DNA from 2 places in the Sporosarcina sp. CAU 1771 genome. Region 1 is predicted to be linked to the other one. Evidence: riboswitches for the same ligand, from Rfam matches in the RefSeq annotation. Region 1 holds a riboswitch; the other holds the start of a gene.
What was found. A riboswitch is a leader RNA that binds a small molecule or an ion and turns the genes downstream of it on or off. The one in region 1 is predicted to bind cobalamin.
Positions count from the first base shown of each region.

Region 2: it holds a riboswitch for cobalamin, as region 1 does, so the genes downstream of both, ACXYMX_RS11200 (DUF4430 domain-containing protein) here and ACXYMX_RS03425 (ABC transporter substrate-binding protein) in region 1, are expected to answer to the same signal.

Region 1 covers NZ_JBTLRN010000002.1:173,140-177,675, reverse strand. The annotation lists gene ACXYMX_RS03430 (FecCD family ABC transporter permease) at 1-876, opposite strand, end outside; gene ACXYMX_RS03425 (ABC transporter substrate-binding protein) at 869-1,867, opposite strand; cobalamin riboswitch at 1,988-2,170, opposite strand; gene argS (arginine--tRNA ligase) at 2,657-4,324, opposite strand; gene ACXYMX_RS03415 (YwiB family protein) at 4,321-4,536, opposite strand, start outside.
Region 2 covers NZ_JBTLRN010000016.1:19,245-23,780, reverse strand. The annotation lists gene ACXYMX_RS11210 (betaine/proline/choline family ABC transporter ATP-binding protein) at 1-572, opposite strand, end outside; gene ACXYMX_RS11205 (flavin reductase family protein) at 859-1,335, shown strand; cobalamin riboswitch at 1,686-1,875, shown strand; gene ACXYMX_RS11200 (DUF4430 domain-containing protein) at 2,067-4,536, shown strand, end outside.

The sequences.
Region 1 (4,536 bases):
ATCACAAATGATTAGGAGTGACGCCCCATTCATGAAGGATAACGTCAATAAATGACGATGATCGGACCCCCATAATAGACGCGTCATATGAGGTACAACTAAACCTACGAAACCAATTGTTCCTGATACAGCAACTGCCGCGCCCGTTAACACAGACCCACCAATTAAGATCATGAACTTTCGACGTTTCACGTTGACACCTAAATGATGCGCACGTTCTTCACCGAACAACATCGCATTAAGTTCCCTGCGGTTGAACCAAAGCAGCAGGAAACCGATGACGACAAAAGGTAAAATCATATAAACGTAATTCCAACCGCGCATAGATACACTGCCGAGAAGCCAACCAATAATTTGGCGAAGTTCTTCCCCAGTAAGCGCAATCATTAGTGATAAAACCGATCCGAGAAACGAACCGAAAATAATTCCTGTGAGAATAATCGTTTCCATTTTCATCGAGCGGTCAACTAAGCGCGCAAAACCCATGACTAAAAACATCGTTATTGCTGCACCGACCATACTGAATATGGGTAGCGTATATGTACCTAGAAATGGAAGGGAAATGCCAAAAAAGAGTGTCATCACAGCACCAACAGATGCTCCGGATGACACTCCAAGTGTATATGGGTCCGCGAGCGGATTTTTAAGTAGTCCCTGAAAAGCTGCTCCCGATATAGCTAGCGCTGCTCCTACAAGGCCTGCTAACACAACACGTGGCATCCGTATATTCCATAAAATATTCGATGCGACTTCATTCGCTTCCGCATTCCAAAACGTACTGATCGGGATTTTAACTGTCCCGATGGATACCCCGAGCCACACCGCCACAAGAAGCGTGGCAGCGGACACTAGGTAGGCAACGCTTGATTTACTCACCAAATACCTCTGGATAAATGGCTTTTGCAAGTTCTTCCAAGCCTTCTGCTAAACGCGGTGCTGTACGGCTTATTTTGTTTTCATCTAATTGAATCACTTGTTCTTCTTTGATTGCAGTAATTGTGTCGAAACCTGGACGTGCATAAACGTCTTCTACAGCTGTTTCAACGTAGTCATACATCACAATAATAACGTCTGGATTGCGATTCACAATTTCCTCTGGCTCCATAGCGAACCATCCATCTTGGTCAGCTGAAATGTTTTCAACTTTAAGCATTTCAAGCATTTCCTGCATGAATGTGTTTTTTCCTGGCGTATAAATTGACGGTGCAGGAGACGTTTCAACAAATACTGTTTTTTCTATTTCAACATCTGCAATTTTTGCAAGTACTTCTTCCACTTGTGCTTTCATATCTGTAATGATCGCTTCAGCTTCTTCAGTTTTACCTGTTGCTTGTCCAATTGTTTCAATTGCAGCATACGTTTCATCAAAATTGTTTGCAGTTTTCACAACAAACACAGAAACTCCCGCATCTCTAATTTGCTGAAGACCTTCATCGCCCATTCCAAGTCCAGATTCGTGAGCAAAAACGATATCAGGAGTCATGGCAACAATTGCTTCCACATTAAATTCCATGCCGCCAATTTTTTCTTTTTCAAGCGCTTCTGGTGGGTAGTTGTCATAATCATTGACGCCTACAACTTGATCACCAAGACCTAATGCAAACAATGTTTCTGTATTACTTGGAATCATAGATACAATTTTCTCTGGTGCTTTTTCAAATGTAATTTCGTTTCCAACAGCATCTGTTAACGTAATTGGAAATGCTGCTTCTTCGACTACTTCCTCTTCTTCTGGCTTCTCGACTTCAGCTTGTGGCGTTTCATCAACTTCAGGTGTCTCTTCTTTTTCAGTAGAACCTGTTCCACACCCGACTAATAAAAATACTGCTAGCACGGCTAACAACCATAACTTAATTGCTTTACTCATTTTCTTTTCCTCCTGTTTTTTCAAAAAATAAAAACCCCTCGCTTGCACGAAGGATTTGTTAGGGTAAAAATCAGCACATAAAAATATGCAGTTTTACACCAACCTAATCCTCGTAGGTATCAAGGTGACTTCGTAAAGGCAGGTCTCCTGACTTGTGCTCCTAGCGCATCGCATCTTCCCGGAAGTTTCCAGTGATCTAAAACGATTGGCTCACACTTACAGTGGCGGGACCGCGCCGGAATTAAACCGGCTTCCCTTTTAACCCTATCTTGAGAATAGGGCACCTTTACTTTTTTGATTATTTAATTGTTTTCGCCTTTTATTATACTACATTTTTCGCCTTTGTCGATACTGGCTGTTTATTGTTGGTTTTCGGCGCTCGTGTGTCGGTTATCGGCGCTTGCGTCTTGTATATCGGCGACAACTGACCCGATATCGACGTTCCAGCTCCAGATATCGGCGCTTGCAACCGTTATATCGGCGAAACATGACGTTCGCACTATAAATTTCATCAAAAAAAACTGACACACCTCAGTGCGGCAAAGCAATTTACATTTCTTCAGGATCAGATACGCCAATTAGTTTTAACCTGTTCTCTACTATTATATATCGGCGCTCGAGTGTCACTTATCGGCGGTTGCGTCTCATATATCGGCGACAACTGACCCGATATCGACGCTCCAGCTCACGATATCGGCGCTCACAACCGATATATCGGCGAATCATGACATTCGCACTATTAATTTCATCAAAAAAAACTGCCACACCTCAGTGCGGCAGCAAAGAATTTTACATTTTTTCAGGTGCAGATACGCCAATAACTTTTAATGCGTTCGCAATCGTTGTACGAGCGGCTGTTATTAAAGCCAAACGCGCTTCTGATAGCTCAACATTTTCTGGATCCAACACCTTGTCTGCATTGTAAAACGAGTGGAATGCTGCAGCTAGTTCTTGGATATATGTTGCAACACGGTACGGTGAACGAGAGCGCGCAGCATCTGCTACGATACTTGGGAAGTCACCGATTTTCTTTTGTAAATCAATTCCTTTTTCTGATGTCAATAACGCTGTACCTTCTGGGTTCGCAGTAATCTTCATTTCCTCTGCTTGACGTAGAATCGATGAAATTCGAGCATGTGCGTATTGCGCATAGTAAACCGGATTTTCATTTGAATGCGAAACCGCTAAATCTAGGTCGAAGTCCATTTGAGTGTCCCCAGAACGCATAACGAAGAAATAACGAACTGCATCTAGACCCACATCTTCAACGAGTTCACGTAATGTAACCGCCTTACCTGTACGTTTGCTCATCATCATGCGCTCGCCGTCCTTGTATAAGTGAACCATTTGCGCAACGATGACTTCAAGCTTATCGCGGTCATATCCGAGCGCTTCGATTGCAGCTTTCATCCGGGGAATATACCCGTGATGATCCGCACCCCAAATGTTGATGAGCTTGTCGAATCCACGCTGAATTTTATCTTCGTGATAGGCAATGTCTGGCAAGATATACGTGAACGAGCCGTCGTTTTTAATTAACACACGGTCTTTGTCGTCGCCAAACGTAGTTGAACGGAACCAAGTTGCACCGTCTTCTTCAAACACATGGCCATTCGAACGCAATTTCTCTAATGCACTTTCGATTTTTCCGCTTCCGTAGAGACTCGTCTCAGAAAACCAATTGTCGAAAGGTACACGGAAATCTTCCAAATCTTGCTTTAACTTCGCAAGTTCATACGTTAAGCCGTATTCACGGAAAAACGCAAAACGCTCTTCTTTTGATACATCTTTATATTTATCCCCAAATTCTGCAACGAGACGTTTTCCAAGTTCGATGATGTCTTGTCCATGATAGCCGTCTTCTGGCATTTCACACGCTTCACCAAGTGCTTGGAAATAACGTGCTTCAACTGATTTGGCAAGATTGTCAATTTGGTTTCCTGCATCGTTGATGTAATATTCACGTTTCACATCAAAACCTGCCATGTCCAACACATTACATAAAGAATCTCCCACCGATGCACCGCGCGCATGGCCTAAGTGAAGATCTCCTGTTGGATTCGCGGATACGAATTCAACTTGTACTTTTTCTCCAGCGCCTGCATCCGATCGACCGTAGTCTTCACCTTGTTCAAGAACTGTTTTGACTACTTCTTGTAAGTAGTCTTTTTTCAATGTGATGTTAATGAAACCTGGTCCAGCAATTTCAATTTTTTCAATCGATGCACTCACTTTGTCAACATGTTCTACAATCGCTTCAGCAATTGCACGAGGTGGCTTTTTCGCTAGCTTCGTCAATTGCATTGCAATATTCGTAGCGTAGTCTCCATTTTCTTTACTTCTTGGCGTTTCTAAAATAACGGACGGCATATCCGCTTCTTCAATTAGTCCTGCCTTGAGTACTGCTTCATGCAGTGCTGATTTTACTTCTTGTTGAATTTTTTCTACTGCGTTCATTTTGTTCCCTCCGAATATGTAATCGATAATTTGTATGTTCCAAGGATTGCTCCTTCTGCTAATAAGTTATAACCGACATTGAATTGCCCATTTGAAACATTCCCCACAAATTCAAGTCGCTTTGTTTGGACGATTAATTCAAAAGCGGCGGGTCCATTTCCATAGTTGCCTGGTCTGGTTTCTTCTAACTCAAATGGAAGTCGCATATTTAC
Region 2 (4,536 bases), on a different contig from region 1:
ACTATTGTCTTTTTCAGTTTCTTATGCAATGAAAGCAATTCACCTTGCAGCTGCTCCCGTGAAATTGGGTCAAGCGCACTGAAGGGTTCATCCATTAAAATAATATCAGGATTAGATGCTAAAGCTCTCGCAATACCGATACGTTGTTGTTGACCACCTGAAAGTTCTTTTGGGTAACGAGTTGCGTAAATTTCAGGATCTAAACCAACTAATTCAAGAAGTTCTTTTACACGTGCTTGAATAACGTCCTGTTTCCAACCTTTTAGTTGAGGAACGATAGCAATATTTTTTTCAATCGTATAATGGGGGAAAAGGCCGATTTGTTGAATGACATAACCAATGCTTCTTCTAAGTTCGGCTTGGTTGTAGGATTTGATATCCTTGCCGTTGATGGAGATTGTTCCGCTTGTGTGGGGGATAATGCGGTTGATCATTTTCATTGTGGTAGACTTACCAGAACCACTGGGCCCAATAAGGACAAGTAATTCACCTGCTTCAATTTCAAAGTTGACGGACTTTACTGCTTTAAATCCACCGTCGTACACTTTTGATACATTTTCAAACTTTAACATAAGTACCTCCTATAATATTTAAAAACATATTATTTCCGAATGAACCACTAATTTTGCAGTTAATACAAATAAAAGGGAGTAATCAAAGTGTTCGGATTAATGTCTTACTTCCTCAGTATAACATAAAAATATATATTTCGCACCACGAAATGTATGGTAGAGGGATTCCTGTAAATAAATAACTGTGTTTTCCCCCGCTAATCTCTTGTTTTAAAGTATTTTCAATGGACTAGATAAATAAATACACATATACTATTTGTAATAGAAAGCACGAGGGGTGATATCTTTGGACACGAAGGAATTTAGGGATTGTATGGGACGTTTTGCAACGGGTGTAACAGTTGTAACTTGTGAAACGGATCAAGGAACGCACGGCTTCACTGCAAATTCATTTACATCCGTATCACTTGATCCACCACTCGTCCTCGTTTCAGTAGATCGAACAACGAAGGCAGTCGATTTTTTAAAAGACAATACGTTCACTGTAAATATTCTTAAAGAAAACCAACAAGATACAGCAATGCACTTTGCAGGTCGGATATTTGATAAGCCACCTTTTACATTCGAAAAAGGGAAGTACGGAGACCGCATACAAGACGCACTAGCGTATGTAGACTGCGAACCTTGGGCGACATATGACGGCGGCGACCACGTAATCTATGTGGGGAAAGTTACATCTATGGAATTTGACGACGGAAATCCGCTTGCTTATTACAAAGGTAAGTTCTCAAGCGTAGCGCCTATTTGGAATCGATCGTGGTAACTGAACAGAGGGATGTCTCATTCGTGAGGCATTCTTTTTTTGTATGTGGGAAACAACAGGATTGTGTTTTATCGACGCATTTGGAGTGTATATCGGCACATATCGGGCTTATATCGACGCAATCACACCACATATCGGCGAATCATTACTTAAGTCCCGTCTGAAACAACGTCAATGTCACACACTGGCATTGCGTTTCCACAAAAAATACGGAGTTCTGGTAAATAATGTTTCTATGGGGAATCCTTTTTGTGCGGGAAACGACCGGATTGTAATATATCGACGGTTTTTGGAGTGGGAAAATAGAAGTTGCATAAATTTCCCAATACTTCTATACTAATAAATGACAACTAAATACTAACTATTTTGGTTCTTTGCCTTCGGGTAAAAGATTAATAAGGAATCAGGTGAAAATCCTGAACGGTCCGGCCACTGTAATTGGGAAGTGACTTCTACACAGCCACTGGTTGAAAAACTGGGAAGGCAGAAGAAACGATTCAACCCATAAGTCAGGAGACTTGCCAAGATATCCATGCATTATACCTTCCAGGAAAAAGGTAGCATCGTGTATCTTTCAATCTATTCGTCTATTTATTGAGCATACATCTGCCCTTATCTCTTTTTTCTGGAGGTGAGGGCTTTTTGGTTTCTATACAAGGGATGGGGGGTGTTGTGACTAATAGGAAGATTGTTAGGTGCAGGTTTGTAAAACAAATTTGAGGAGGTAAAAAATGAGTATTCTTAAAAAGTGGTTGAATATAGCAATGATTTTCATCTTATCATTCTCGCTATTATCACCAGCTGCAATTGCAGAAGTACGGGAGTTCGAATCGAACGAATTGGACAATAGTTCCACGACTATTATTGATGAAGAAAATGAAGAAGGGTCGGATATAGACACCGATATAGATACCGGGATAGATACAGAAATGCCCGACTCAAGTACAACGGATGATAGTGCAAAAATCGAGATTATGGCACTAGATGAGGCTGAACCAGCCGGCTACGTGACGATTTCTGTTGAAAAATTTACCCTAGGACAAGGATACATAAAAGAGCCTGTTCAAGTACCTTTTAATAAGGGAGATAAAGTTGCTCAAGTTTTGGTTGACTTTTTAGGGGATGAGAATTATAGCAACACTGGAACTATAGACGACAGCTTCTATTTAGCATCTGTTTATGATCCAAATCCCGGAGAAGTGAAAATTCCACAATACATTCTTGATAAATCTGGCCAAATTGATGGGCGAACGAAATCTGATTGGTTAGGTCAATATGATTACACGAATATGTCTGGTTGGATGGTAGCGGTCAATAATGAGTTTATCCCTGTAGGTGCCTCCCAGGTGTTTCCAGAAGATGGCGACGTCATTAGATGGCAGTTTACAGTACATGGCCTTGGAAGTGATTTAGGCGGAGGTAGTGGTGAAGATAGTTATATTAATCCAGCCAACAAAGATGCACTAACAGAAAAAGTTGCAGAGATTAATAGTGCCCCAAACAAAAACGAAATTTTAGCAAATGCAAATGTACAGTCTGCTTATAATGCGGCATACGCACAGCTTATAAATATGGAAAGCAGCCAAGCAGGTGTCGATGCAGCACTTGAAAAATTAACCGATGTATTAGATGGAAAAGAAGAAATAGAAGAAGTTGATAAAACAGCATTACAAACAGCGATTGAGGAAGCTAAGCAAAACAAAGACTTAGTAAAAGTAAGTGTAGACGGAAAAGATATAGACACTACTGAAAATTGGGTAACACAAGCCGAATTAGACGCGTATGTAAATATCATTCTATCTGCTCAGGATCTAATTGCAGATGAAACAGCAATTCAAGAAAATATTGATGCGAAAGTTTTAGCGTTAAATCAAGCCACGGAAGCATTTAATCAGGCAAAAAGTGCTGGATTAAAAACAGGATCATCTGTTGAAAGTGAAGTAAAGTTTACCGTTGCACCTAAGGCAGTTAGCCTTAAGCTCTACGATGCTAACCAACAAGAAATCAGTATCGGAGATGGTGTTGAAGGGCCGTATAGAGTTTATTCAACAACTCTACAAGTTGGGAACTACCGATATGAAGGTTTTGATAGCAACGATAACAGTGTCGGTGGCGGGCAACTAACAGTTACTGCCGAAGAAAATCAAGAATTTCAATTCCGCCAACTTAATTTTAAAGCAAGTAATGCAGGTTGGACTGTAAACAATGATTACACTGTCAAAGTGGGACAGAATTCGCCAGACGATACGTCATTACAGTTTGGTGAAGTAACTGCACAAGGTCAAATTCCTGTCTTGGCACTTACGGGGAAGACATATTTCTATACATTTGAACCTGATGCAAAACACACTGAATTTATTGCGTTAAGTAATGTTATTACAATACCAATTGCATCATCAGCCCAAGCAATAAATGTGGCAATTCCATTCTCAGGAAATGTAACATTCACAATTCCACAGGAAGCTGAATTGTTTGTGGGGCAAAAAGTTAAACACTTCATCGCGTTTGGGGAAATCCAACCTGAAAGTGAAGCAATAATCAATACTGATGGTACAAAAACATATGCATTCAAGCTTTCGAACAACGGGACCTATAATTACCGTGTGAACCAAGAAGGAAAGCTGACAAATACAGGTACTTTCGCAGCGAATGCACAAAATGCAAAAATGGAAATTACGAAAGAGCAGCTAGATATTTTACCACCGACGGCTATTTTAAATAAAGGTACGTATCTCGAAGGCAACCTATATTTAAATATTAATGAACAAAATCATTTGAAGTTAAATCAAGGTGACGATTTTAAATTACTTCCTCTACGTAGTTGGCAAGCTTTAATTGAAGGCATTAGTAACTACTTCTTTGAGCCTGATTTTCATTATGAAATTATTACAGGTGATGATGTAGTGGGAATTGAACCTGGAAAACCAGGAAGCTATGCGACAGTAAAGGCCTTAAAAGATGGGACAGCGATTGTAAAAGTTACTTATGATGCGCTGAAAGTAAACGGTTCAACATACATTAAGGATGCGGATGATGCATTTAGTGCAATTTGGCCAGAAAATGTCGGTCTATTTGTTGTAACAGTTGGCCAAGGTGAAACAGGCATTTCAACAGGCATCGAAAGTAATCAAGAGCGCAACCAAAAAGCAAATGAAGGTAAAACAGGCAATGCGATTATGAACCTTCAAAACGGTATTTTTG